Regions from separate parts of the Rummeliibacillus sp. SL167 genome, predicted to be linked through region 1. Evidence: riboswitches for the same ligand, from Rfam matches in the RefSeq annotation. Region 1 holds a riboswitch; each other region holds the start of a gene.

Region 1 (10,203 bases):
AACCGTGAACAAGCGGAAAAAGAAGGGCTTCAACCATTGGCAAAATTCTTAGGGTTTGCAGTCGGAGGCGTGCCACCAGAAGTGATGGGAATCGGACCAATCGTAGCAGTACCCAAAGCCTTGAAGATTGCCGGATTATCCATAGAAGATATTGATTTATGGGAAATCAACGAAGCTTTTGCATCCCAATCGATCCAAGTTGTACGTGAATTAGGAATTGATTTAGAAAAGGTAAATGTCAATGGTGGTGCCATTGCTTTAGGGCATCCACTGGGTGCAACTGGTACGATTTTAACGATTAAACTAATCCATGAGTTAAAGCGCCAAGGTAAAAAATATGGTGTTGTTACGATGTGCATTGGTGGCGGCATGGGAGCAGCTGGCGTGTTTGAAATTTTATAGAATGAGGTTTTTTTAATACATTCACCGATTGTTAATGAACCAATCAGGTTTTTACGGGTACTTAACGCCCGCTTGTTTCCTAGTTTTATGAAGGTCTTAGTGTTTGTTAATGAGAGATAAAATTCATCAGACAAAGGGGAGAATTTAAAATGGCAGAAAATACTTTAAAACTTATTAAAGGTGGCAGTTTTTTAACAGAAGATATTGATGCTGGACGTGTATTCACTCCAGAAGACTTCACAGATGAGCATAAAATGATTGCTAAAACAACAGAAGATTATGTACAAAACGAGGTACTACCAGTTGTTGATAAATTAGAAAATCATGAATTTGAAAATTCTGTTCGTTTATTGAAAAAAGCTGGGGAGCTTGGGCTACTAGCAGCCGATGTTCCTGAAGAATACGATGGTCTAGGATTAGATAAAATTTCTTCAGCCTTAATTGCTGAAAAAATGTCTCGTGCTGGCGGTTTTTCGATTACTCATGGTGCGCATGTAGGTATTGGCTCACTTCCAATTGTTTTATTCGGTAACGAAGACCAAAAACGCAAATACCTTCCTAAGTTGGCTTCAGGTAAGCTGATCTCCGCATATGCGTTAACAGAGCCGGGATCAGGATCGGATGCTTTAGGTGCGAAGACAACAGCTAAACTCAATGCAGAAGGAACTCATTATATTTTAAACGGTGAAAAACAATGGATTACAAACTCAGGATTTGCGGACGTTTTTGTTGTTTATGCTAAAGTAGATGGCGATAAATTTTCAGCATTTATCGTAGAACGTTCATATCCAGGTGTATCAACTGGTGCGGAAGAGAAAAAAATGGGGATTAAATCTTCCTCAACACGTACGCTTATTTTTGAGGATGCTGCTGTACCTGTGGAAAATCTATTAGGTGAAGTAGGGCGTGGGCACGTTATCGCTTTCAATATTCTCAATATCGGCCGTTATAAACTAGGGGTTGGGACGATTGGGGCTTCAAAACGCGCGCTTGAGTTGTCGATAGCCTATACGAATCAACGTCAACAATTTGGAACACCCATTTCATCCTTTAATCTAACAAAAGAAAAACTAGCAACGATGGCTTCTAAATTATATGCTTCAGAATCTTTGATCTATCGTACGGTTGGTTATTTCGAGGATCGTATGAGTCAGTTAAATGAAAAAGAAAAGAATGACGGAAAAGCGGTTGCAGCATCAATCGCTGAGTATGCAATTGAATGTTCGATCAATAAAGTATTCGGTTCTGAAACGTTGGATTATATAGCAGATGAAGCCGTGCAATTACATGGTGGTTATGGATACATGCAGGAATACGAAGTTGAACGTATTTATCGTGACTCTCGTATCAACCGTATTTTTGAAGGAACAAATGAGATCAATCGTCTAATCGTTCCTGGAACTTTTGTAAAAAAAGCTTTGAAAGGCGAATTACCACTTCTTCAACAGGCGCAAAGCTTACAAGCGGAATTGCTATCGCTGGTGCCAGAAGAAATTGGGGATGAACCATTAGCACAAGAAAAACATCTAGTGAAAATGGCGAAAAAAATTGCATTACTAGCAGCAGGTACAGCAGTACAACGTTTTGGTCAAAAACTAGAGCAAGAACAAGAAATCTTAGTGAATATTGCCAACATCGCCAATCAATTATTCGCAATAGAATCTGTTGTTCTCCGCACGGAAAAGGCACTTGCGCGTGATGGCTTCGATAAATCGGCACAAAAAGTTTTGTACACAGAGATCTTCGTACAAGAGGCTTTTGCAGAAATCGAAAAAGAAGCAAAAGAAACAATTATTGGTTCTGTAGAAGGTGACGAAGCACGCATGCTACTATCTGCATTGCGTAAACTGACACGTTTTACTCCATATAATTTGATCGTGAAAAAACGTCAAGCTTCTTTAAAACTGATTGCTGAAGAAAAGTATACGGTTTAATGTATAAAATTTGCATAAAAACTAGAAATCCGGTCATGATAAATGGTGATCGGATTTCTTGCTTGTACACGGCTGTCACACTACAATGAAAGAAAACAATAAAAAACCGTAAAAAAAGGAGCATCCATATGACGATCAAAATGATTCACTATCCCAAGTGTACGACATGTAAAAGAGCGCAAGCATGGTTAAATGAAAATGGCATTGAGTATACTGCACGACATATTGTAGAAGAAGCACCCACAAAAGAAGAACTAACGAATTACTGGAAATTAAGTGGGTACCCTTTAAAAAAATTTTTTAATACATCTGGAAAAAAATATCGTGAGCTTCAATTAAAAGATCGTCTAAAAGAAATGTCAGATGAAGAACAGCTTGAATTATTAGCCTCAGATGGCATGCTTATTAAGAGACCAATTGTGACTGATGGACAAAGAATTACGTTGGGCTTTAAAGAAGATGACTTTGAAAACACATGGAAATAGTAAAGGAATTAGCTTGTTTTTGTATAGGGAATATGTCAAAATTAAAGTGAATATTAATACATATTTGGAGGGGTAATAATGAGCATACCAGCAGATTTGCGTTATTCAGAAGAGCATGAATGGGTAAAAATAGATGAAGGTAAAGTACGCATTGGTATTACAGAATTTGCACAATCAGAACTAGGGGATATCGTGTTCGTTGAACTACCACAAGTAGGGGACGAAGTAGTAGCAGACGAACCATTTGGTAGTGTTGAATCTGTCAAAACTGTATCAGAAATTTATGCGCCGGTTTCAGGAAAAGTTGTTGAAATCAATGAGGAATTAGAAGATAGTCCAGAATTCGTGAACGAATCACCATATGAAAAAGCATGGATGGTTGTAATAGAACCTACGGATAGTTCTCAAATCGATAAATTACTAACAGCTGATCAATATAAAGAGCTAATCGAAGAATAATTTTTACTATAGAGGCGCCACACTTTTGTGTTGGCGTTTTTATGTACAATTTCAAGTTGGATTGAGTGAAACTTGTCACAGTGGGCGATTCTTAGCCCACTGTGAGTTAGTTGAACCAGTCGGGCATATACAGGCAGTTACTCACTTTATTCCAGAGAGCAACCCTTATAAGATTACTGCCTGTTTATGCGGGACAAAGTGAAACTTGTCACAATGGGTGTTTCTTAGCCTATTGAGAGTTAGTTGAACCAGTCGGGCATATACAGGCAGTTACTCACTTTATTCCAGAGAGCAACCCTTATAAGATTACTGCCTGTTTATGCGGGACAAAACTGTAAGGAGTGATTAGCATGTCTGATAAAGTGCTTATTGTAGAAGGTAGGCAAGATAAATTGCAAATTCAACCCTTATTAGCAGAAGATATTCCGATACTTTGTACAAATGGAACTATTAGCGCAAGTAACCTTGAAGAACTGATTTACCCCTATGAAGAATATGATTTGTATGCTTTTTTTGATGAAGATTATTCAGGTGATTGTTTACGAGCTTTGATGAAAAAAGAATATCCAGAAGCATACTTTTTACGAACGCGTACTTTATATAAACAAGTTGAAGCGACACCGAGAAAATATTTAGCTAGAATATTATTAGCTGCGAATTTTAAAGTAAACCCAGCTTATCTTATAGAATAAGGAATGACATATCATGCAAGAATGGTCTATTGAACAATGGGAGAGTACAAAGGAAAGCCAATCATTATGCGCTTTCTATTTATATACCCCGATGTGTGGTACATGTAAAATTGCATCTAAAATGATGGCAATAATAGAAGAAACTTTTCCAGATGTTCCAATAGGAAAAGCAAATATCAATTATATTAAACAGATAGCTATTGATTATGAGATTGAAAGTGTTCCGTGTTTATTGATTGCAAAAAATGGGGAAATAGAAGATAAAATTTATGCATTCCGATCTGTTTTATATTTATTTGATAAATTTCAGAAAAAAGATTGACGATGCTAACATAGAGTGGTAAAGTAACAGACATAAATTAAATAATTATTTACGTTGTCTTATTTAGAGTGGTGGAGGGAAGTGCCCTATGAAGCCCGGCAACCGTCACAATGTGATATGGTGCCAATTCACGCAAAGTGAACAACTTTGGGAGATGAGAGAACGGTTTCGTAATTGCACGTGAACCCTTCTGTTAGTCTTGCAGAAGGGTTTTTATTTTGGACTCCTACATAGAACATTGCTGATACACTCATACTTGAGTGAAAGGTAGCGACTTCTTGCAAGAAATTGTATAGATCTTACGGTGAAGCCATTTCTGCAATAAGCGGTCTCAGGAGCATGTTTTTTCTGCGACGAGTAACCGCAGGAGCAAATTCTTTCTGCGACGAGTAACCGCAGGAGCAAGCGGGCTGTTGAGGAATATCAGCAATATATTAAATATGGACAAGGTTAAGAATGAAATAGTTTTTCTAATTCGACAAACAAATGTATAGTTACATTCACATGTCAGTCGCTTAAAAATAGAAGGTGGTTTTGATAATGATTCAGTTAGAAAATGTCGTAAAAAAATACAAAACCGCTAATGGGTATCTTACTGCAGTTAATGATGTTAACTTATCAATAAATGATGGCGAGATTTTTGGCATTATCGGTTATAGCGGCGCTGGGAAAAGTACAATGATCCGATTACTCAACGGTTTAGAAAAACCTACATCAGGGAAAGTTATTGTAAACGGACAAAACATTTCAGCGATAAGAGGAAAAGAACTTCGAAATGCTCGTCATAAAATAAGTATGATCTTCCAACATTTCAACTTATTATGGTCAAGAACAGTAGAAGAAAATATAGCCTTTCCATTAGAGATTGCGGGTATTAGCAAAGCAGAACGTCAAAAACGGGTGCTTGAACTAATCGAGCTAGTTGGTTTGAAAGGAAGAGAAAAATCTTATCCATCTCAACTCTCTGGTGGTCAAAAACAACGGGTGGGGATTGCTCGAGCATTGGCCAATGATCCAGAAGTATTGCTCTGTGATGAGGCTACGTCAGCTCTTGATCCAGAAACGACGGATGCAATTTTAGATTTACTTGTAAGTATCAATGAAAAACTGGGGTTAACCATTGTATTAATCACTCATGAAATGCATGTCATTCGTAAGATTTGCCATCGCGTTGCAGTAATGGAAGCAGGAAAGATTGTGGAACGTGGAAATGTTCTCGAAGTTTTCCAATCTCCAAAAGCAGAAATCACCCAAAAATTTGTTTCCCAAGTAACGGAAACAGCAGGACATAAAGAATCTATTTCACAAATGCTGGAAGATTATCCAAATGATCAACTGATTAAGTTATTCTTTGTAGGTTCTAAAACAGAACAACCTGTTATTTCACAACTAATACGTGAGTTCAATGTTGACGTGAATATTGTTCACGGCAATATCTCACCTACGAAGAGCGGACCTTATGGTACATTAATTGTCCGGATTGTTGGCGATACAGATCATGTAGCGAAAGCTATTCAATATTTAGATATACAAGGCATTAAATCGGAGGTGATCAATAATGCTGAATGATCTCTTTCCGAATGTCGATTGGGAAATGATGTGGGAAGCTACTAGAGAAACCATCTATATGACAGCTGTTTCCACACTTCTTACATTTATTTTAGGACTAGTTCTTGGGATTGTATTGTTTTTAACAAGTCCAACACAGCTTTGGGCGAATAAGATTGTCAATGTATTAACAGGTTCATTTGTTAACATTTTCCGATCTATTCCATTTATCATTTTAGTTATTCTTTTAATTCCATTTACAAAATTCTTATTAGGTACTATTCGTGGTGCCAATGCAGCTTTACCAGCTTTGATTATCGGTGCCGCACCTTTTTATGCTCGGATGGTTCTGATTGCTTTGCGTGAGATCGATAAGGGTGTTATTGAAGCCGCTCGCTCGATGGGGGCAAAAACTTGGACAATCATTTGGAAAGTTTTAATACCAGAATCTCTGCCAGCTCTAATCTCTGGTATTACGGTCACTGCGGTAGCATTAGTTGGCTACACCGCAATGGCAGGCGTAATCGGTGCAGGTGGTTTAGGCAATTTGGCATTTATGGATGGGTTTCAACGTAGTCGTAACGATGTAACCTTGGTCGCTACCATATTAGTGTTAATCATTGTATTTATCATTCAATTTATCGGGGATTTCATCACATCGAAAACGGATAAACGATAATTGGTGTATACGTTGTTTCAACGTTCACATAGAGAAAAAATAGAAAAGAGGTTATTTTATGAAGAAACTAATAGCAGGAATCCTAACAGCTTCACTAGCATTAAGTTTAGCAGCTTGCGGAAGCAATGATAAATCTGCTTCTGACGATTCAAAAAAAGATGCAAAAGAAACAAAATTGGTAGTAGGTGCTTCTAATACACCACATGCTGTCATTCTTAAAAAAGCGCAACCAATTCTTAAAAAAGAGGGCGTTGACTTACAAATCGAAAAATATCAAGATTATGTATTACCAAACAAAGATCTTGATTCTGGTGATTTAGATGCAAACTATTTCCAACACATTCCTTATCTTGAACAACAAATTAAAGATAATGGATATGACTTTGTAAATGCTGGAGGTATTCATATTGAACCAATCGGTATTTATTCTAAAAAATATAAAACTCTAGATGATCTTCCAAAGGGTGCAACTATTCTTATCAGTAATTCTGTAGCTGACCAAGGTCGTATTTTGACATTATTAGAAGCTAAAGGTTTAATCACATTGAAAGATGGCGTTGATAAAGCATCAGCTGAAATCAAAGATATTGCTAAAAATCCTAAAAACATAAAAATCGATACAAAAACTGCCCCTGAAATGTTAGTACAAATGTACGAAAACAAAGAAGGAGATGCAGTTGTTATCAACTCTAACTTCGCAATCGATGCTGGGTTAGTCCCAACAAAAGATGCAATTGCTCTTGAAGATAAAGATTCTCCATATGTGAATGTTATAGCTGTGAAGAAAGAAAACAAAGATAATGAAGCAGTGAAAAAATTAGTAGACGTATTACATTCAAAAGAAATTCAAGATTTTATCAATGAAGAATGGAAAGGTTCAGTAGTACCAGTATCTAAATAATTAATAGCATAAGCAAAATAAAATTTCACATAGTGGTGTTCATTTTCTTCTATGTGTTAGTGAAGTTTGAAACAAAAGACTTTTCTAGGCAGTGATTTGTATGTCTCATTGTCTGCTTGTACTTAAGTCTTGCGGTTGGAACTTCTCGCTTATCAATGCAAGAGAAAAAGACGCTAGAACATTATTTGTTTTAGCGTCTTTTTGTATTTAGAAACATAAATTTTTTATGCCGGTTTATGGAAAAATCAATGATTGTAATCCATATGCAAAAAAAATGATGGTCAATTGGATCGGGACAAGAGAAAAAATGTTTACGTATAGAATTTTATTTTTTTCAAAAAATATATATAATGATTTCACATAGATTTATTCTTGAATATGATATGATGGTACGTGAATTTTATTTGAATTGAGATAACCTAGTAAAGAATTGACTCACAAAATTCAAGAAAATTTTTTCAGATGGTGCTAGTTCTCGATTAACAGGATAAATCACACCAACATTACGTGTAAATGGTGGCTCAACAAGAGCTAATTTTTTTGTGCGCCGAGGAGTCGAATCGTAAAACGCACTTTCCGGTAGGAGCGTAACGCCTATGCCTGCTGCCACCAAACCTTTTAAAGCGTCCATATCTTCTCCTTCTGAACTAATTTTGGGGCTAAAGCCAACAGATTTACATGCTTCTACCACTACTTTGTTTAAGATGTACCCATCTGGGAATAACACGAATCCTTCATTACGCAGGTCTGCTAATTGGATCTCTTCTTTTGTGGCAAGCTGGTGTGATGCGGGCACAAGAGCCGCAATATTTTCTGTAAACAGTATTTTAGTATTGATCGCGTCATCTCTTGCAGGAACAGGTCCTAAAAAGGCTAAGTTTAGTTCACGTTGTTTGACGGCATTAATGAGATATCGGTAGGAACCTTGTCTTAAGTGAAAGGAAACATTTGGATGCTCTTTTTTAAATGCCGAAATGACGGTAGGCAAAAGAAAACTTGCCAAGCTTGAAGGGAAACCGATTTTTATCGTCCCTTTTTCAGGATTCAAATATTCATCAACTTGCTTTTTAGCAAAATCAATGGCTTGTAACGCAGCGATTGTATACTCAAGAAAAGTCTTACCAATCGGTGTTAGTTTTACGTTACGACCTACTCTTTCAAACAATTCGATACCTAATTCTTCTTCTAAATTGGCGATTTGACGACTAACAGCTGACTGCGCTACATGTAAATTTTCCGCAGCTTCAGAGATATGTTCTCTTTCAGCAACTGCTACAAAATATCTTAATTGTCTTAGTTCCACGCCATGTCATCTCCTATTTATCTATTTTATAGATTAATCCTATCCAAATTATATATTGTTTATATCAATTTGAAAAACTAAAATATATTTAAGTCACTTTTTATATATAAAGGAGGGAATCGTATGACATTTCACAAAATTCCAACAGCACAAGGTTTATACTCTCCACAATTTGAGCATGATGCATGTGGTATTGGACTTTACGCACAATTGCAGGGTAGACCCACACATGACATCGTGATGAAAGGCTTAGAAATGTTATGTAGATTAGATCATAGAGCTGGACGCGGAAGTGACGGCAAAACAGGAGATGGATCTGGACTAATGGTTCAAATCCCGGATGCCTTTTTCCGCGAAGTTTGTATAGATTGGACATTACCTGCTGTCGGACAATATGGAGTAGGAATGTTATTTTTTGATAAAAACAGTAAAGTGCAACAAGAAATTGAAACGAAACTAAATGATTTCATCGTGAAAGAAGGGCAAGAATTACTTGGCTGGCGTACTGTACCGGTTAATCCTGAACCATTGAGCGACATTGCCAAAGAAACGGCTCCAGTTGTTCGTCAAGTGTTTATAAAGGCTGTAAATACAAATGATTCTCTTGCTTTTGAAAGAAAGTTGTATTTGATTCGGAAACAAACAGAATTATGGGCAAAAAAACAAAATAAAGATTTTTATTGCGCAAGCATGTCAAGCCGTACAATCGTATTTAAAGGTCTATTAGCACCGGAAGAAGTAGTAGAATTTTATCTAGATTTACAAGATGAACGCTTCACATCAGCTTTCTCTATGGTCCATTCACGTTACAGTACAAATACTTTCCCATCTTGGGAACGTGCACACCCTAATCGCTATATTATTCATAACGGTGAAATTAATACGTTACGAGGTAATATTAACTGGATGAAGGCGCGTGAGCAACAATTTATTTCTGAAGCTTTCGGAGAAGATCTTGAAAAAGTCCTACCAATTACAGATCCAAATGGTAGTGATTCATCGATGTTAGATAATGCATTTGAATTTTTCGTGTTAGCTGGTCGTACACCTGCCCAAACAGCGATGATGATGATTCCTGAACCATGGACAGAAAATCCGCATATCTCCGCTGAGAAAAAAGCTTTTTATCAATATCAAAGCTGTCTAATGGAACCTTGGGATGGACCAACGGCTATTTGTTTCACGGATGGAAAACAAATTGGTGCGATATTGGATCGTAATGGCTTACGACCTGCACGTTATTATGTCACAAAGGATGATTACATCATTTTCTCATCAGAAGTTGGTGTAGTTGATATCGAGGAAGAAAACATTGTTTATAAAGAACGACTAAGTCCGGGGAAAATGCTGCTTGTTGATTTAGAACAAGGACGGATTGTTTCAGATGAAGAATTAAAATCTGAAATGGCACAGGCAAAACCATATGCTAAATGGTTAGAAGAAAACCTTGTTGTGGTTGAGCCTTCAGAAGAAAGACC
Region 2 (10,203 bases), on a different contig from region 1:
AATATTCATGTAAATGTATCTGCTAATTCTACAAGATTTTTCAACGTACTAGCAGCTCCTCTAAGTGTTACTGATGGAACGACAGTCCCTGCAACAGCGTTTCTAGATGACAGCGGCACAGCGGCAACAGCATTCCCTACGGTATTAAACGGGTATTATAACCTTTACTTAAATGGTGTACTTCAGGAAGGTGGTACTTATACAATTTCAGCTACAGAATTGACTTTTAATGATGTTACAGCAACAATCGCAGCTGGAACACCATTAGTTGTTGAAGTCGTTGAACTTTCAACAGTTATTTAATGACTCATTTATTTTATTTAAGTAACTCTGAAGATACTTTATGTAAAGAAATTAGGACAAAGCCTTATCAAAATGAATAAACCGTATGAAATCAAATTTGCAAAACTTGTTTTCATACGGCTTTATTTTTAAGCCTTATACTAAGATCGATTCTCTTTTAACTTATGTCTTTGCTACAACTACTCTTGAATAGCTGCCTCTAAAGCCACCACAATCATATCGTTAAACGTAGTTTGGCGTTCTTTTGAAGTTGTTGCTTCACCTGTTAATAGGTGGTCGGAGACAGTTAAGACAGATAAGGCTTGGCGATTGAATTTAGCCGCTAACGTATAAAGTGCCGCTGTTTCCATTTCAACAGCGAGTACACCATAATCCGCTAATTTTTCATTTTGGTTATCTTCCCCGTAGAATAAATCAGCTGTATAGACGTTCCCCACTTGTAAATTAAGCCCCGCTGCTTCTCCAGCTTTATAAGCTTTTAATAGTAAATCAAAATCTGCTGTTGGAGCGAAGTCAATTCCTTTGAAGATAATCTCATTCATCTTTGAATCGGTTGTTGCTGATTGGGCAAGGATAACATCACGAACACGAACGTCACGTTTCAATGCACCACAAGTACCTACACGTATTAACTTTTTACACCCATATTCTTGCATCAGCTCAGTTGTGTAAATAGCGATGGAAGGCACACCCATACCTGTTCCTTGTACGGAGATACGATTTCCTTTATATGTACCTGTAAAACCAAACATATTGCGTACTTCGTTATATTGAGTGACATCTTCTAAAAATGTTTCCGCAATATACTTTGCACGCAATGGATCTCCTGGTAATAATACAGTTTCGGCGATGTCGCCTTGTTTAGCATCGATATGAATGCTCATATTCTTTCCCCATTTCCATTCAAAATTTTTATCCACTTGTCCTATTGTACCAACAAAGTCAGACCTCTGACAATTATTACTTTTCGTATTTTTCTTCGTATTTTTGCCAAAGCTCATCGAATACAACGGCACTCAACTCGTGATCGGCTTTTTCCTCTACATACCTTGAAATTATTTGGAAATCCTCTTCTTGTTTTGGAAAACTATGATCATGAAAAGCCGCTTCCGCAAAAGCCGCCTTTTCGTCTTTTCCACCTCTATACGTTAATACAAAATGATAAAATGATGGTTTCATATTGATCCTACCCTTTTCATTATATAGTACATTCTAATCGTTGTAACAGAAAACAATAGCTAATAATTGTCCAATGCTTCTCATTTTTTAAACAATTATACCACGATAGATCCTATAAGTTCTTTGTTATTATCACTCTCTCACAAAACAGACCTTCTCACAATGATGGATTTTCATCCTCCACAAAGTATTCGTAAAACCAATCAGGCTTTTACAGGAAGTTGACCACACTACCCTCTTGTTTTTTACTGAAGTCTTTGAATCACAGGATTTTTCTGACCGTTACTGTGAAGTAAAAAAGATTGATTTGTTGAATAGCATTAGGCTATTGAAAAAACATTCCATCGAATCCTGATGAAAATCCCCCCTAGGAATGGATAATTTATAAGCTTAAGTTGGTAGAAATTTTAGTATCTCTCCAAAGTTTTCTTATTTTTTTGATACGGGCAACCTTCCTACTGCTGCATCGTTCTATAAAACGGTTGCAAAATGATATTAATATAGAATTATAGGCATCACTTACTAAGCTTTATCATACATATGAGGAGATGGTACAAATGAAAATAGTAAAGGTTTTACTATCTTTCATGGTCACATTTGGAACTTTGACTTTCTTTATTTTTTCAACCAATAGTGACGCAGCAACAACAAATACAGTAAAGGCAAAAGTAGCAAATAGCGTATACGTTCACCTGGAGCCTTCAGCTAATGCGAAAAGAATCGGTACGCTTTGGAAAGGCGATAAAGTCGTTGTATATAGCCAATCCAAAACAGGTTGGGCTAAAATTAAGTTTCATAAAAAAACAGCTTATGTATATTCGTCATACTTAATATTCAGCCCAAAAACATCTTCACCTAAAAATTCAGATAATAAAACAAACACTCCAAAACAGAATACTGGCCAAAAAACATCCTATCGTCCGGTAACGACGAATATCTACTACTATATTGAAAATGGTCAAAAAGGTAAAATGTTTTCTAGTAACAAACGTAATTCAACAGGTTGGACCTATTGGTACAAAAAAACAAGTACTGCCCCAAAACAAATCATTTTAATTCGTGAATCTTCTAATGGTTTAGATTACAAATTTGCGAAAATCGGTACTGTTCGTCAAATCATTTATCCTTTTACAAAAAATCAAGTATTTAAAACAAACCACAAAAGTTACAAAGTCGTTTCTATTTCAAATAAATTCACCGTAAAAGCAGGTACATTTAAATCTGTTGTTGGCATTAAAGGAGCTGATGGCTCGATCACTTATTACGCTCCAAATGCTGGGGCAATCAAAATAGTAAAAAACAAAAAAGTCATTTATGAAGTTACAAAAATTATATCTAAATAAATCAATTTCATAAATCATTTTCTTCTTAAAAAATACGAACATTTAAGAATAACTAATTTTGATAATTGTGTAGCGGAAGACGGCGACTCCTCGATTAGGCTTGCGCATTTCCTTCGTGCGGTGTAAGTTCAGGGAGGCTTATTCAAAGTCCTACGGGAAAAGCTTGAGCTGAAAGCCCCGCAGGAACAATTTAAGGGACAAAGCCTAAGTTCGCCACATCCTGTGGCAACGGCTTTGGGGTCAACATCGTGTCGACCCGAGGAGATTGAAGCCAAGCCCGTGGAAAGCGCCGTCTGGAGTGGAACAAAAACTTCTGAACATTAATGTTCATGCTGATTAGAAATGTTCGTGTTTTTCATCTAGATTTTGCATTATGAAATTGATTCAAATAATTAAAAAAGAACAAAAAAATTTTTTAGTAACTTTTTTATCATTTAAAACAGAAAGCTCTCACCACTAAAAAATTAGGACTCTAAATTTTTAATTACCCTATTGCATAGTTTTTCCTAAAGTGTTACTATTTCATTAATTCATTTTTTCTAACAATTGAATATTGTTTCTTATCCAGAGAGATGGAGGGACTTGGCCCTGTGAAATCTCAGCAACCACCGTTTTTGGTAAGGTGCTAATTCCAGTAGACGTATGTCTAGCAGATAAGAAGATTGACTTTGTATATTTAAGGTCCTCTTCTTAAGAGGACCTTTTTATTTTATAATAAAAAGGATGATGAACATGTCTAATAATCATATTTCCACTTGTTTAGCTCAAATCGGCACAAACACAGATCCTCTAACAGGATCCATCAATACCCCTATCTATCTTTCGACTGCATATCGTCACGCGGGACTTGATCAATCAACTGGTTATGACTATACAAGGTCCAAAAATCCAACTCGATTCGTTTTAGAAGAAGGAGTTGCAAAATTAGAAAATGGAGATGCAGGATTTGCCTGTAGTAGCGGGATGGCCGCTATTCAATTAGTACTATCCCTTTTCAAAACAGGTGATGAAATTATCTATTCAGATGACATCTATGGCGGTACTTACCGACTCGCAAGACAGTATGAAAACCAATATAAGATCAAGGCTCATTTTTCTCCATTCCAATCAATAGAAGAAGTTGAAACAATTGTTAATGAAAATACGAAAGCACTATTTATCGAATCACCTACCAACCCATTAATGCAAGAAGTGGATATCGCACAATTTGCAGAGTTTGCGAAAAAACATCATTTATTACTCATAGTGGATAACACCTTTTTGACCCCTTACTATCAACGTCCAATTGAACTCGGTGCAGATATTGTCGTGCATAGTGCCACAAAATATATCGGTGGACATAATGATGTGCTTGCTGGTCTTGTTATAGCAAAGGGAGAAGAACTCTCTGAAAGATTGCTATATAACCACAATGCATCCGGTGCAACATTGGCACCCATTGATAGTTGGCTGTTGCTCCGAGGATTAAAAACCTTACATGTTCGCATGAAACAACATACAGAAAACGCCCAAAAAATCGTTGCATACTTAGAACAAGAACCTTTAGTAAAGGATGTCCTTTATGCAGGATTAGGAGGTATGGTTTCTTTCCGCTTACAACGTTCGGAATGGGTCCCTTCTTTCCTTGAAAATTTACAGTTAATCGCATTTGCCGAAAGTCTGGGTGGTATTGAAAGCTTTATCACTTATCCTGCCACTCAAACGCATGCAGATATCCCTGAAGAAGAACGAATTGCCCGCGGAGTTGACAATTCATTGTTACGCTTTTCAGTTGGAATTGAAGAAGCTGAAGATTTAATCGCTGATTTGCAACGTGTGTTTGCTATTGTTAAAGAAGAGGTGTCCGTCCATGAGTCAACAAAATAAACAATCCATTGAAACAAACCTAATTACTGCTTCCACAAGAGGCGATTATGAACAAAAGACCGGAGCTGTCAATGTTCCTATTTATCTTTCTTCTACATTTGATCAAAAACATTTCGATTCTTTTGGGCCATATGATTATAGTCGCTCAGGAAATCCGACTCGCGATGCGCTAGAAAAAACAATTGCTGAACTAGAGGGAGGAACAAGAGGTTTTGCCTTTTCTTCAGGCATTGCAGCGATCTCCTCTGCCCTGCTTACTTTAAATGCTGGTGATCACCTCGTCGTAACGAATGAAGTGTATGGTGGTACTTATCGATTGGTAACACAAGTATTAACAAAATATGGTATATCTCATACGTTTGCAGATTTTACAAATCTACAAGAAGTGGAAGCCGCTATTCAACCGAATACTAAGATTTTATATGCTGAAACTCCTGCCAATCCACTTCTTGGTATTACAGATATTCGGGGAATTGTTTCGATTGCTAAAAGACATGGCTTGTTAACTTTTGTCGATAATACCTTTATGACCCCACTTTATCAACGACCTCTTGACCTAGGTGTCGATGTAGTATTGCATAGTGCAACAAAATTTTTGGGTGGTCATAGTGATATTATTGCTGGATTAGTTGTCACAAAAGATGAGGAACTTGGAAAACAAATTTATTTTATGCAAAATTCAATGGGGGCTATTTTGGGGGCTCAAGATTCATTTTCTTTAATACAAGGAATAAAAACACTGAATGCTCGTCTAACCCAGTCATCTCAATCAGCCATGAAGATCGCTTCTTATCTCGATCAACATGAACTGGTAGAAGAAGTTCATTATCCTGGATTGCCTCATCATCCAGGCTATGAAGTCCATGCAAGTCAGGCATCAAATGCGGGTGCTGTGTTATCCTTTACACTGCCCAATCGTGAACTAACCAAAGCTTTTGTCGAACATGTACAAATCCCTATTTTTGCCGTTAGTCTAGGCGGTGTTGAATCTATTCTTTCATATCCTGTAACCATGAGTCATGCAGCGATTCCAAAAGAAGAACGTGATAAACGAGGAATTACAGATGGTCTTCTTCGCTTTTCAGTTGGTTTAGAAAATGTGGATGACTTAATCGCTGATTTTGAACAAGCTTTCCAAGCAGCAAAAAAGATTGCCGTAGTTTCAAAATAAAGAAAAGACTTATAAAAAAAGACTGTTATATGGATTGTTGTTTTTTAACCATATGATAATAGCAGTAAAAAGTGACGACTCCTCCAAAAATGCATTTCGCATGTTTGAGGAGTCGCTGTTTTTTGCTTTATCATCTATTAAATGGAGATACTATACAAGACGCAGTATCCATGTTATTTTGAACGTAGATGTCTTCTGCTAAATCAAGATAAATAAGTTACTCAACTTTACTTTTCAAAAAGTTTCTCGAATTCCGCATAGCCTTCCTCTGCTAGTTTATTTTTGGGAATGAACCGTAACGCAGCAGAATTAATACAGTAACGCAAGCCACCTGTTTCAATCGGACCATCTGGAAAAACATGACCGAGGTGAGAATCCGCTTCCTTACTACGCACTTCAATCCTTAGCATACCAAAACTTGTATCCTTATGCTCTGTAATGCACACATTTTCTACAGGTTTCGTAAATGCTGGCCAGCCACAACCTGATTGAAATTTATCCTTTGAAGAAAATAGTGGTTCCCCTGATACAATATCTACATATAATCCATCCTCAAAATGATCATCAAATTCATTTTGAAATGGAGGCTCCGTTCCCTTTTCTTGAGTTACATGATATTGCATTGGTGTTAGTTGTTTCAATCTGTTTTCCTTCTTCATATCAATGAGACCCCCAATGTTCCTTTTGAAATGCAGTGCGTCCTGAGCCGATGGAATAGAGCTCATAGTGCATCGGATTTTTTTTATAATAATACTGATGATAATCCTCAGCTGGATAAAATGGCTTTGCTTCTAAGATTTTGGTTGCAATTGGGAGTTTGAATTTTCCTGATTCCTCCAATGCCCTCTTTGAATTTTCTGCAATCTTCTTTTGTTTCTCATTATGATAAAAAATAGCCGTCATATAAGATCTACCACGATCATGGAATTGACCACCTGCGTCAGTCGGATCGATTAAAGTCCAAAAGGTTTCAACTAGCTTTTCATAAGGAAAAACTTCTGGGTCATATGTGATTTGAACCGCCTCAAAATGACCAGTCAAATCAGAACAAACTTGTTGATAGCTTGGATTTTCTACATATCCACCTGTATATCCAGAAATAACAGACTCAATACCTGGTTGCTCATCAAATGGTTTGACCATACACCAAAAACACCCACCAGCAAATGTTGCTTTTTCTGTCGCCATGCGAAGACCTCCTATTTTTTAGGAATTACTACATCCAGTATAATGCGATTTTCCTTCAAATTGAATTCTTTTGCTTGTACATTGCCTTCTAAACCATCACTTAGCGGAATATCCATTTCTGTTAAGTTTAAATAGATTTGTTCCTCTTTCGGTTGAATCACCATCCAACTTGGCAAGTCAACGGAATCCTTTAATAACTTTAAGGCTGTCGCAGGAGGAATATCGAGCATGCCCACTTCAACCGTTTTTTGTTTCAATAGTAAGTTGCCTTCTTCAATCGTAGGTTCAAATGTCATGACAATTGGTAAATCCATATCGAAAACTGGCAACGTCCCACTCAATATGACATCTTCTTCATTGATATACATCTTGACCGGAATCTTAGAACCCTTCATAGAACTGGATATAAGACGATTCGCAATATTTTCGAAGTCATCGGAAGTTGTTTGAACTTGTAAATGACTGCCTTCAGGAAGTTTGCTTGCAGTTGGAGTTGGTGTCCCCGGAACTGGTCTTGTTAATAAAAATACAATAGAAACAATCACTACTACCACAAGTGTAGCGAGGAGTATAAATGCTACTTTCCATCTATTCATCAAAAGACTCCTCCTTAAAATCGAATTGACCTTGTGATAATTTGTTCAGATCATATTCACGTAATGTTTGAATAATTCGTGCTGTCATTAAATCATACCCTTTTGCATTCGGGTGAAAAAAGTCTGTATGATAGACAAGATTATCATTCGAATCGAACAAATCCTCAATATTAACAAATGCCGCGTGTGCATCGTTATTAGCAAAACTTCGAATGTCCGAATTCCATTCTGCTATAATCGTATTCATATCCGATTCTTCTTTCGTAAAGATGGATAAAGGATTATAAACACCTATTAACAAAATAGGGGCATTGGCATTCCGTTCGCGGATCAGAGACAGGATGGTTTCATATCTTTGTTGAAATTCAGGTCTTTTTTTATCAAAGGCTTGTTTATTCAGTTCTGTAATATTGGAACGAACAATCTTCATTAAATCGTTGCCGCCAATAGTTAATGTAATAAAATCTGCTTTTTCAAGCGCATCATCAATTTTCCCTGATTGGATTTGATCGATCAATTGTTCACTTCTTCGACCTCTTTTGGCTGTATTTGTAACAGTTACAGTCTTCACACCTTGCCATGATTCCATGTCTTTTTCTAAACGTCCAACATATCCTTGTTTGCCTTGTTCATCTCCAACTCCTTGCGTTAAAGAATCCCCTAATGCAACATATTGGATATCTTTCGGCTTGATCATTTTCGTAACGGCTATTTTTTTACTTGCATCTTTAGAACTGCCCATACTATCCGTAATCTCACACGCGGATAAAATCAATATAGATAACATTAGTATTATCCATTTTTTCAATTTCATTTCTTCCTTTCATGTCGACCTTGTCGCTCAGAATGAAAGAAAGCAGGGAATGGTCATAACTCCCTGCCGCCTATAATTAGTCTGTATAATATGAAAAACCAATTGCTCCTGCTCCTGTGTGTGTGCTAATAATTGGCGACGTATAGCCAAATTTTACATCATGATAGCCTGACTCTTCAATCAATGCTTTTAATGGTTCAAGCATATGAAGACCATTTGCATGGGCTATCCCCACACCTTTAACCTTTTTTCCATGGGTTTCTTCTTGGAATCGCTTAAACAAATATTTGACAACTTGTTTATGGCTGCGTACTTTTGCAACAGGATTATATGCTCCACCTTCAAGTGAAGCAATCGGTTTAATATTCAACAATGAACCTACTAAACCGGTCCCCTTACCTATACGGCCACCTTTAATTAAGTTTTTCAATGTATCTACAACTACTAATAAATTTGTATTTGAACGTACATGATCGACTCTTTTCAAAATTTCTTCCATCGTCTTACCTTCCTCAGCCATTGTCGCGGCTTCTAACACCTGAAAGCCAAGAGCATAGGAAATAAAGCGAGAATCCACTACGACAACTTTTGTATCTGACATCATAGCTGCTGCTTCAGCAGATTTTACTGTACCGCTCATACCACCAGTCATTGTGATGACCAATACTTCATCTCCATTACTACCTAATTCATCAAATAGTTCTTTAAATACGCCTACTGCTGGCTGAGAACTTTTAGGTAGTTCAGATATATTAGCCATCTTCTCAAGAAATTCAGCAGGACCAATATCCACACCATCGATGTATGTTTGGTCATCAATTTGAATAGTTAATGGTACTATATGGATATGGTACTTTTCAATCTCTTCTTTTGTTAATTCACCGGTCGAATCAGTCACAATATGAATTCGTCCCACATTGACACATCCTTCAATAGATTCGTTTCATGATAAAATGATATTGCTATATAGTAAACTAAAAGTCTATTATATTTGAAAGCCTTATCATTTATTTTACTAATGAATCTCTCTTTCAGCATGTGACATTTGTCAATTGTTTTGTGGATATTAAGAAATAGTAAAGAAATCGATTACAGAAATTCACTATATTGGAATACTTTTCGACTTATATCCATTAGAAAAAGAATTCACTCTCTATATACTATGCAGTTATTGAAAAAAAACACGTTTTGACGTATTTTCATCAATAAAGTGAAACTTCACACGAATGAAGGTTTTCCTCATCACACCCTGTACACAAGTTAGAATCATCCAGCTTTTCCATGTAATCGATTCCCCAACCTATCCCTTGCTTTTTCTAGAATCTTAATACAAAGTGTTGACCACACTCATTAACATAAGATTAAAACGGCTTCGATCATATGATAAAGTGAAGCTTCCATCAGTGGGGTTCTTCATCCCCCACTGAAATAGAGGAACGGAAGTGAAAAGCGCCACGTCCTGTGGCAATACCTGAGGGACCAACATCTTGTCCGCCCGAACCAATCGGACGCATGCGGCAGTTGTTCCCCCACCTATCTTTCTCGTTTCTCTCTAAACCTTGAGGTGAATGTCTTACTACCCGTTAATGCGGGATAAATCTATTATACTATTTTTGATAGATTAAATAAGAAAATTTTATACCTTCTTTTGTTTCATGCTCTTCTGATTCAGATACGGTCTTCCATTCATCGCTTATTTCGGGAAAAAAGGTATCTCCTTGAAATGCATGTTGAATCTTTGTC
Region 3 (10,203 bases), on a different contig from region 1:
TCAACTTTATGTTTATAGTTGACTTCGACGTTTTTACGTTTTAAATGTTCAAACAACATACGTGTCAAAGCACCAAAGTTAACATCGGTTCCAGAGTCGATTTTTGTTGCTGCTATAGGTTCGTTTGATTTACGGTCTGTCATAATAAGTGGAATCCATTCCAACAATTTTTCTGGATCATCAGAAAATTCCATTCCTTGGAATAGAGGATTATTTGAAAGCGCTTCAAACCTTTTTTTCAAAAATGCAACATTTTTTTCACCTTGTACTAAACTCATATGAGGGATCGGCATGATGAAATCATGCGGATTTTGAATTAGATTACTTTTTACAAGATAAGACCAAAATTGTCTTGAAAGTTGGAACTGTTCATTAATTTTGATTGCTTTGCTAATATCTATGGAGCCGTCTGGTTTTTCGACTGTGTAGTTAAGCTCACACAATGCCGAATGTCCTGTTCCCGCATTATTCCATTCGTTAGAACTTTCCTCTCCTGCTTTATCGAGCTTTTCAAACACTTTAATTTTCCAATCTGGCGCTAGTTCTTTCAAGAGTGTTCCCAAAGTAGCACTCATGATCCCGGCACCAATTAAGATAACATCTGTTGTAGTTTGTCTGTTACTCATTTTTTACCTTCCTCTTCCTTATACCCTAAGATTTGCAGAAAGGATGTAGGCACACCTGTTTAGGGACTACAGCAAACAAGGCACCGCCCAGTCACATACCTTTTCTGTATCAATTACAACCTTACCATAGTGTATCATAATTAATTATAGATTAAAATATCTTCTATTATAACACAGCTATAAGTTGTTTTAAATGGTGAAAAAAAGGAAAAAGTCATCTAGCCATTATAGAATTGCATAAAAAACATAACAAATGTCCTAGCTTTTTACAAAGGGCAAGACTACCTATTGAACCACCATTTCTTCATTCCACTATACCAACTAATTTCCATCTCCTCTATTATAACCAATGGGATTTTCCTAATCTTTTTTATCAGTTCTGTTTTGTCGACTTTTAACTTAGATCTTCCACTCCAAATGTGTACGCTTTTTTCTTACTAATATGGAATATTTCATCCCCCATTTTCTCTAAAATCTCCTGTAATATGAATCCGCACAGAATAAAATAACTCTTGTCCTGCATAAGCTCTAAAAATAATGTCAATTAGTCATGTGAATTATTCACTTATATAATGAAGCTTCGCACATAAGAATAGAGGTTTGCTAGCTGCTGATGTTGATGGAAATAAAATTTAATAATTATGTAAAGTTCCATAATTTATTGAAAAATTTATTGTATAATAGAATAATATATATTCCATTTTTATTGCATCACCATACCATTTGCATAGTATGAAAAAACTTCGCCTGTTGGCATTATGTATAAAGTGAAGCTTCCATCAGTGGAGAACACTGAAAAACTATAGAATCTCTATTTCATTGATAAAAATCCATCTTTTCTTTAATTTTATGAACTAAAAAGATTATTTTTATCATTTTTTTGAAGATGCATTGACTTTTTCAGTGGTCTCCCATCAGTGGGGGGTTCTTCATCCCCCGCTGATCTAGAGGAACTCAGGTTAAAAGCGCTACGTCCTGTGACAACACCTGAGGGATCAACATCCTGCCCGTCCAAGCCAATCGAACGCATGCGGCAGTTCATCCCCATCTATCTTTCTCATTTTTGTCTATATCTTGAGATGGGGAAGCTTTACTACCCGGAATAAAATCCAAAACATTATTTATGTATAGGATTTAATTATAACTAAAGAAAGGATGGTTCAATGAGATCTTTGGAATTTCAATTCATAAAAGGAACACCAAAATATCAACAAATTTATTTTCATATTAAAGAGTTAATCCTGAACAAATCTTTACATGCAAATACTAAACTGCCATCCATTCGCCAATTATCAAATGATTTACGAGTCAGTCGTAGCACGATAGTATCTTCTTTTAACCAACTATTAGCGGAAGGATATATACGCAGTGAAGGGAGAAAAGGATACTTTGTAAATCCCGTTAAGAAAAAACAAATTCAATGGAAAACAAGTAACTCCATCATTATTCGCAAACAAATACCGATCTATAAAATAAAATTTCAGCCAACTGCTGTCGATCAGGAATCTTTTCCATTAGCCAAATGGCGACAATGTACAAACTTGGCAATGGAGCAACCTTTTATCTATTCAAAGGATCATTACCAAGGAGATCCATTTCTAAGGCAACAACTTTCTTTTTATTTGTTAAAGTCAAGAAAAATCGATACAAATGCGCATTCCATTATTATAGGGAGCAGCAAACAGGAATTGTTTATGAAAATTGGTTTATTAGTAAAAAATGATTTTCATACTATTATCTGTGAAGATCCTGGCTCTGAAACGGCACGTAGATTCAGTTCTTTGTTTGATTTCGACATTTTGCCAATGCCCTTTTCGTCAAAAGGCACGCTTTTAAAGCAATTGCCAGAGACAAACCATCATATTTTCTATACGACACCATCTCATCAATTTCCAACTGGTGTAACAATGCCTATCTATGAACGTCAACGTTTGATTGAGTGGGCTTATCATACAGATAGTTTTATCATTGAAGATGATCATGACAGCGAATTTCGTTATTCACAACAACCTATTCCTGCTTTAGCGTCTCAAGATTTGAATCGTGTCATATATCTAGGAAGTTTCGCTGAATCATTTTTACCAACATTGAAAATTAGCTATATAATTCTTCCTCAAAAGTTACTGAAAGCTTATCATCACTCTTTTTCAAATATGGAGCAAACTACTTCTTCGATCCATCAAAGAGCTATGGCTATTTTTATGGAAAATGGTTTTTGGGAATCACATATTCGAAGAATGAAATCTATATATAAGAGAAAAATGGAGATATTAACTACTGCATTACAACAAGCATTTTCAGATGACATTGAAATTCTAGGAAAAGAATCAGGACTTTATGTATTATTACGTATTCGAAACGGTTACACAGAACAACAATTGATCCAAAGAGCTGCTGAAAATGGTGTAAAAGTGTACGCTGCTTCTCGTTTTTTCATTAAAAGGAAGCCAAAATATCCATTGATTCAATTAGGCTTTGGTGGTAATACAGAAGAAGAAATCTTAAAAGGAATCGAATTATTGCAAAAAGCATGGAACTAATCATGTATATCATGTTTCATCATTCGCTTTTCTAAAAAAACAAATTTCCTTAGTTTGCCTGTTGACATTATTAAAATGTAGCGTTATTATAATAAATGTCTTAAAGTAAAGGGCGTATGGCGCAATTGGCTAGCGCACCTGACTCTTAATCAGGGGGTTGTGGGTTCGACCCCCACTACGCCCATATTTGAAAGGACATCATCTATTGAGATGGTGTCCTTTTCTTTTTCATGCTACAGAAACGTTCTATATATTTGTAAATATTTTCTCATAAAAAGCCAAAGATAGAACGTCATATGATATACTTTATTCAATCAATCATCAATAAGAAAAAGAGAGGTTGAAGCATGCAGATTAAAAATCTAATTTTTGACTTTGATGGCACACTTGCAGATTCAAGGCAATGTAGTGTACTAGCCACGCAACAAGCTTTTATCGAATTTGGTTTAAAGAAACCGAGCGAAAAACAGATTGAATATTATATGGGTGTTCCCATTGAAGTATCCTTTAAAAAAATGGCAACTACAGGTTTCACGGATGAATCGTTTGAAAAATTGCTTACTATCTTCCGACAAGCCTACAAGAATTTAGAGAATAAAACGCTCTCTACATTTCCAAATATACCAAATGTATTAGAAAGTATAGCCTCAAGCGGTAAGCAGCTTTTTGTTGTATCAAGCAAAAAGTCGGATGTACTTCTTCGTAACTTACAAACACTCAATATCAATACATATTTTAAAGATATTATTGGTTCTGATAAAGTGACACATTATAAGCCTCATCCAGAAGGTATTTTAAAACTAATGGATTTTTATCAATTAAATGCAGATGAAACGGTAATGATCGGTGATACTATTTTCGATTTGCAAATGGCGAAATCCGCAAATGTTTTTTCATGTGGAGTAACATGGGGAAGCCATAGCAAAGAAGCTTTACAGGAGGAACGATCAACATTTTTAGTTGATGAAGTAAACCAATTAGCCATGTTAGAAGAATTATGGTTATAACAATTTAGAAGTTCACATTGTTGGATATTCTAGTGATACTTGTTATTGAAGTATTTACATAGCAACCTTTAAAAGATTTGATATTCGTTTGAACGGATTATTTGTTGTTAGATTTCACTACGTGTTTTCTATTCATCACAATATGCCAATCGAACAAAACAAGCTTATCAAGGCGTTTTCCCCCACCTATTGATTTGAATCTTGAAATATGAACTACTTCCTACCAATTAATATGTGAAAAAAATAGCTAATCCCTTTACATTATATAAATATAGTGATATGATAGTTAATGTCTTAAAACAAAGGGCGTATGGCGCAATTGGCTAGCGCACCTGACTCTTAATCAGGGGGTTGTGGGTTCGACCCCCACTACGCCCATACTGGAAGGACATCATCCATTCGATGATGTCCTTTTGTTTCTCATTCATGCAGAAATAAGCTTAACCATCTCCCATATCCTCTTCAACACAATCTTTTTCATCAATGTTAGCTCTAATTCTTTAGATATTAAAATAGAACATAAAAATACCGCTGTAAGAAATCGAATAACTTACAACGGATTTTTTACCATTACCTTCATTCCCATTCATAAGGTGTTTCTTGGTATACATAATAATTTAACCAGTTTGAAAATAATAGATGTGTATGTGCACGCCAAGTATTTAAAGGTGTTTTTGATGGATCATCATTTGGGAAATAATGTTTTGGAATAGGAACATCTAACCCCTTTGCTACATCTCTCTCATATTCTTCTTTTAACGTGCAGGCGTCATATTCTAAGTGACCCGTTACCATGATAAATCTTTCATCCTTTGAAATCGCTATAAAAAGCCCTGCCTCATCTGAAGAAGATAGTACCACTAAATCTGGATGTGCCTCCACTTCTTTAAGAGAAACTGAAGTATGACGTGAATGTGGAGCTGTAAACACATCATTAAAACCTCGTAATAGTTTAATGGTTGAATCATTTACCGTGTGCTTAAAAATACCTGAGCATTTTTCTGGTAGAAGGAATTTTCCAATCCCAAAATGATGATAAAGGGCAGCTTGTGCACCCCAGCATATATGCAAAGTTGATGTCACATTTGTTTTGGACCAATCCATGATTTGTTTGATCTCTTCCCAAAAATCGACTTCTTCAAATTCCATTAACTCAATTGGCGCACCCGTAATAATTAGTCCATCAAATCGACGGTGTTTTACTTCTTCGAATGTTGTATAAAATGTTTCTAGATGTGATTTACTTACATTTTTAGACTCATGAGTTGCTGTATTTAAAAATGTTACATTCGTTTGTAATGGCGTATTCCCTAATAGCCTAAGAAGTTGCAATTCTGTTTTCTCTTTTTGAGGCATTAAATTTAAAATAGCAATATTTAGCGGACGGATATTTTGACTTTTGGAACGATCTTCATCCATTACGAATATCTTCTCTTTCTTTAATAATTCTGTAGCAGGCAAATCTTTAGGGATATTAATAGGCATTCATAAACTCTCCTTTTTACTATCATTAATCAGCAAGCCGCTCATTAACGTATTCATCTACCGTATTGAGACATTTTCTCTAAACGAAAACCCCTTTTCTATGATAAGAAAAGAGGTTTGAAATGCACTCAATTCTTATCTTTCAAGACTGTCATCTGTCTTGTAGGACTTAGCACCTTTCTGCTAGGCAGAGGTTGCTGAAGCTTCGCTGGGCCATTTCCCTCGGCTTCTCTTGATAAGTGTGTTTTATGTAATTAATGTAATCCTAACATGGAAATGCTACAATTGCAAACTTTCACGAAATTAGAAACAATCAATAAACATTGATATATAAAGCTTTTTAAAACCATCAGCTTTATATGATCTAAAACATCAGAAGGTGTCAAGAAAGTATTTTTTGCATCATGCATAAGTAAATCAATTTCATAATGCAAAATTCAGACGAAAAACACGAACATTTCAACATGAACATTAATATTCAGAAATTTTTGTTCCGCTCCAGACGGCGCTTTCCACGGGCTTGGCTTCAATCTCCTCGTCACTACGTTCCTGCGGGGCTTTCAGCTCAAGCTTTTCCCGTAGGAGTCGCCGTCTTCCGCTCCATAACTATCAAAATTAGTTATTCTTAAATGTTCGTATTTTTTAAGAAGAAAATGATTTATGAAATTGATTCAAGTATGTATTAAATTAATTTTAAATACCCATATGATAAATATAATATTTTTTAGTTAATAATTTTTTTGAACAATCAATAGCTTTTTCAAGATTATTCATTATCTTTCTTCTATTAAAAAATTCATTATTAAAAGTGAATTCATCTGGTTTATCTTCTATTAACTCTTTCCATAATGAAAATGTTTTTATTAACTTTTCGGCAGATTCATCAATGAATAGACTATCACCACATCTACTATACCCATCCATTTTAGGGAAGCTACTCTTACTTGGATTTATACAAGGTACATCATCTAATTCATTTTCACCTAAATGCTCATATATATAATCAATAAAATCATCATCAATTATAAAACTTTCAATCACATATTGATTATAACTATCTCTATCATCTTCACTTGGGTAAAAAGCATTCACTAATTTCTTATCTATAGTATTTGGAATCAAGAAAAATTTATGGGGAATCATACAGTCACTCCTGCATTTATAAATAGTTAAATTATATAATTTATGGTAACACAATAAAATATAAAGATCATTTACTTTAAACCTTTAAAGCTAAAACTTTTGTATATACTTAATCTTGCTATGATTAGGTATCCCTTTTCGCCAGTTAATCTCCTGTTTTCCAAATCCAGCTGGTGGTGGGTCACCAACTTTAAGTTGGTACCACTTACTACGTAAACATCCTTTTCAGTAAATCAATTTCAGCAATCATATCTTTATCAACCTCAGCAACTCATTCCATTTTTTAGCAACTCCATCTCCCTGCTGATCAAATATTTTTATAAACAAATTTTTCAGAATCATTAAACGTATAATCTAATAACTTTTAGTCAAAGATGGGAGTAGACGGCTCCACACCGTCTTTAAACTCCCTTTTCGCACGTTTGATAATTCAAACGTGTTTTTTATTTTTGAACTACATTAATACAATCATATAAAACACCACCGTAATTGTGCCGTGCCCTGTTTATAAACGCGCCAGTCAAGCTCTTAGTGTTTTTCACACGTATGAAAGCATGCTTCATCACTTATTCAACTTTCTTATGATTTTAAAGATGCTCTCTCTAAGCTATTGAAAAGAAATTCCGCCGCATTAATCAGTTTGTTAGCTGTAATGAAACTTATAATGTACAAGTCTGGATCAAGTATCACAGGGAAGATGGTCAGTTTGTTTGCGTACATAGAAAGTGCCTCTTCTAGACTAATAGGTTTATCATGCTGGGAGGTCCTGAAAATTTTATGAGTTGTTTTGATTACAGGCTCGCGCAAAGCATCTATTACATATACATAAAGATAAAAATGGGTAGCACAAACCACAATCGTGGTGTTGCGCTATCCATTGTAGTGAATTTTTACACTAATCTTCAATCAATCTTCGAATCTGTATTAAATTTTTTGATGGCAGTAGAAAGTTCGTCACTTAAAAGCGTTAAGTTTTCAGAAGATGTCGAAACCGCTTCTACTGCATTTAATTGTTCTGTTGATGAAGCACTAACTTCTTCACATGCAGCCGCCGTTTCTTCTGAAGTTGCTGCGATATGTTGGATCAGTTCCACTACTTCATCTTTAAAATTCGTTACTTTCAGCACATCATCAGAAATTTCTTTAATCGAATTATCAAGACGTTGAATCAGTTTAGAAATGCCATGGAATGCCTCACTTGTCGTTTCAACCACTTCATTTTGACTTTGGAAGGCTTTTTTCGTTTCTAGCATCTGCTCTGTAACTTGATTTGATTCTTCTTGTAAAGCATTAACTGTTTCACGTACTTCTTCTGTAGCCTTAGCAGATTGCTCAGCTAATTTTCTTACTTCATCTGCCACAACTGCAAAGCCTTTTCCATGTTCTCCAGCTCTTGCCGCTTCAATGCTTGCGTTCAATGCTAGAAGATTCGTCTGATTCGAAATTTCCATAATGATCTTCATGACATTATTGATAGAACTAATTTTATTTTCTAAAGAAGAAATCATATTTGCCATTTCTGACATACTATTGCCCCATCCAGAGAAAGTAGTTTGTAAATGATTGAATTGCTTTTGCCCACCTTTATTCACTCGATGTGCTTCCTCAGCAACTTCTTTCATAGCAATCGATTTTGAGTGAATTTCATTAATTTGATTACTCAAGGCTTGTGCATGTTCCCCTGCAGTTTCTGCACGTCCTGCGGAACTACTTGCCCCTTTAGCAATTTCAGTCATAGCTGCTGTTACTTCCTGACTTGATGCACTTGTTTCTTCTGCCAATGTATTTAATTTTGTAGAGTTTTCGTTTACTTGATGAGAAGATTTTTTAACAACTTGAATGATTGAACTCATATTTTCAGCCATTTTATTAAAATCATGTGACAGTTGTCCAATTTCATTTTTTCCATTATAGGTTGAACGAACCGTTAAATCTCCATTAGCCATTTTTCCCATTAAAGTCCTAAGTGCTTCTATTGGCTTTGTAATTCTAGCAATCAAGAATACTAAAGCTACAAATAAGATCACTAATAAGATAGCTGACATTAGGAAAAAAATATTCCGAATATCCTTTGAAGTTTGATAGATTTGGTTTTCATCATAGACCGCAGCAATTTTCCAGTTTAAATTTGGCAATGTATCATAAATCGTTATATACGTTTTGTCTTTTTCATCTGTGCGGACAACGCCACTGTTTTTATGGCTTCCTAACATATCCTTTACATATGAGTAATTCGATAAATCTTTACCAAATTTTGTTGGATGAGCAATCGCGGTTCCGTTGTTTCCTATAATAATGGGAAAACCGTGATATCCTAATTCACGTTTTGAAATTTCTTTTGATAAATTTGATAATAAAATATCCGTTCCTACAACACCAATCACTTTTCCATCTTTCACGACAGCTTTTGCTGCGGTGATTGCATATGATTTAGTAGCTTGATCGATATATGGGGTAGTCCAATAAACCTTATCTGGATTATTGTATGCATTTTTATACCAATCTCGAGAAGTAGGATCAAAATCCTTCCCTAAATCAACTTTTGGTAAAATATCGAGATGTCGATTTGTTTGCGCATAATAAACAGAGGAAGCTGAAGTATATATGGACAAAAAGTCGTTAAACTTCGTACTCACTTCTTTGGCTGAAGAAGATCCTTTATAATTGAGAACTTCAGATGATTTTGAAAACTGAATAATGCCTTTTTCATAACTTCCAAGATAGTTTTCGATGGAAGAAGACATTTCCGTAACAAACACTTGACTTTGCGCTTTTAAATTAGCACTTGTTTTATGATTGACCGTATAAGTACTTACAGCATTCAATAAAAGAACCCCAATTACAACAAGCGCTATAACAGTACTTATTATTTTCCATTTTATTGTTTTTCCCATGGTTTTCTGTCCCTTCCACATACATTAAAACAAAAGTACAAATTGACTATCCCAATAGAAAAATAGTCATATGACTTAAGTTCATCACTAAGTATAACAAATTATGTATTAAAAGTTCATAAAATATTTACAAAAATCTAGTAATTTAAAAAATATTTTTTTGAATCCATTTCATACGCCTGATATTTTATGATGGCCGACTTTCTAGATTATAAAATTAAGCCTTATTATAGAAAGCCTTTTCCTTTATGATTATTCAGAAAAAATTTTAATTTACCCTGTTGTATAATAGATAACTATGGTAGAATATTTGTTATATTAAATTTCAATCTAAGGAGTGCTTACTAGTGAAAATCGAACGATCAAAGAAAATGGCTATGTTTCCAAAAGCAATATTCGGAGATTTAAAAGCCGCCGCCAATCGTAAAGCAGCTACAGGTACAAAGCTGATCGATTTGAGTCTTGGTAGCCCCGATCTACCACCAGATGAAAAAGTGCGTACAGAACT

Evidence for each region. A riboswitch is a leader RNA that binds a small molecule or an ion and turns the genes downstream of it on or off. The one in region 1 is predicted to bind S-adenosylmethionine.
Region 2: another riboswitch for S-adenosylmethionine. It lies ahead of FEZ13_RS06295 (methionine biosynthesis PLP-dependent protein); the one in region 1 lies ahead of FEZ13_RS15665 (methionine ABC transporter ATP-binding protein).
Region 3: another riboswitch for S-adenosylmethionine. It lies ahead of metA (homoserine O-acetyltransferase MetA); the one in region 1 lies ahead of FEZ13_RS15665 (methionine ABC transporter ATP-binding protein).

The regions. Positions count from the first base shown of each region.
Region 1 covers NZ_VCBM01000004.1:71,243-81,445, reverse strand. Annotated here, with positions in the region: gene FEZ13_RS15695 (acetyl-CoA C-acetyltransferase) at 1-402, shown strand, start outside; gene FEZ13_RS15690 (acyl-CoA dehydrogenase family protein) at 552-2,336, shown strand; gene FEZ13_RS15685 (arsenate reductase family protein) at 2,465-2,821, shown strand; gene gcvH (glycine cleavage system protein GcvH) at 2,900-3,280, shown strand; gene FEZ13_RS15675 (toprim domain-containing protein) at 3,631-3,972, shown strand; gene FEZ13_RS15670 (thioredoxin family protein) at 3,986-4,294, shown strand; SAM riboswitch class I at 4,351-4,455, shown strand; gene FEZ13_RS15665 (methionine ABC transporter ATP-binding protein) at 4,835-5,863, shown strand; gene FEZ13_RS15660 (methionine ABC transporter permease) at 5,853-6,521, shown strand; gene FEZ13_RS15655 (MetQ/NlpA family ABC transporter substrate-binding protein) at 6,580-7,422, shown strand; gene gltC (glutamate biosynthesis transcriptional regulator GltC) at 7,823-8,725, opposite strand; gene gltB (glutamate synthase large subunit) at 8,849-10,203, shown strand, end outside.
Region 2 covers NZ_VCBM01000001.1:1,401,955-1,412,157, forward strand. Annotated here, with positions in the region: gene FEZ13_RS06275 (DUF4183 domain-containing protein) at 1-303, shown strand, start outside; gene deoD (purine-nucleoside phosphorylase) at 483-1,187, opposite strand; gene FEZ13_RS06285 (YozE family protein) at 1,264-1,482, opposite strand; gene FEZ13_RS06290 (SH3 domain-containing protein) at 2,040-2,825, shown strand; SAM riboswitch class I at 3,383-3,485, shown strand; gene FEZ13_RS06295 (methionine biosynthesis PLP-dependent protein) at 3,558-4,691, shown strand; gene metC (cystathionine beta-lyase) at 4,675-5,862, shown strand; gene msrB (peptide-methionine (R)-S-oxide reductase MsrB) at 6,090-6,521, opposite strand; gene msrA (peptide-methionine (S)-S-oxide reductase MsrA) at 6,523-7,050, opposite strand; gene FEZ13_RS06315 (YpmS family protein) at 7,062-7,646, opposite strand; gene FEZ13_RS06320 (GDSL-type esterase/lipase family protein) at 7,639-8,454, opposite strand; gene FEZ13_RS06325 (DegV family protein) at 8,537-9,376, opposite strand; gene FEZ13_RS06330 (dihydrofolate reductase) at 10,068-10,203, opposite strand, start outside.
Region 3 covers NZ_VCBM01000001.1:1,068,495-1,078,697, forward strand. Annotated here, with positions in the region: gene FEZ13_RS04815 (malate:quinone oxidoreductase) at 1-626, opposite strand, end outside; gene FEZ13_RS04820 (hypothetical protein) at 1,474-1,656, opposite strand; gene pdxR (MocR-like pyridoxine biosynthesis transcription factor PdxR) at 1,790-3,166, shown strand; tRNA gene FEZ13_RS04830 (tRNA-Lys) at 3,277-3,350, shown strand; gene FEZ13_RS04835 (HAD family hydrolase) at 3,514-4,173, shown strand; tRNA gene FEZ13_RS04840 (tRNA-Lys) at 4,478-4,551, shown strand; gene metA (homoserine O-acetyltransferase MetA) at 4,750-5,658, opposite strand; SAM riboswitch class I at 5,791-5,900, opposite strand; gene FEZ13_RS04850 (hypothetical protein) at 6,352-6,801, opposite strand; gene FEZ13_RS04855 (methyl-accepting chemotaxis protein) at 7,704-9,695, opposite strand; gene FEZ13_RS04860 (aminotransferase class I/II-fold pyridoxal phosphate-dependent enzyme) at 10,043-10,203, shown strand, end outside.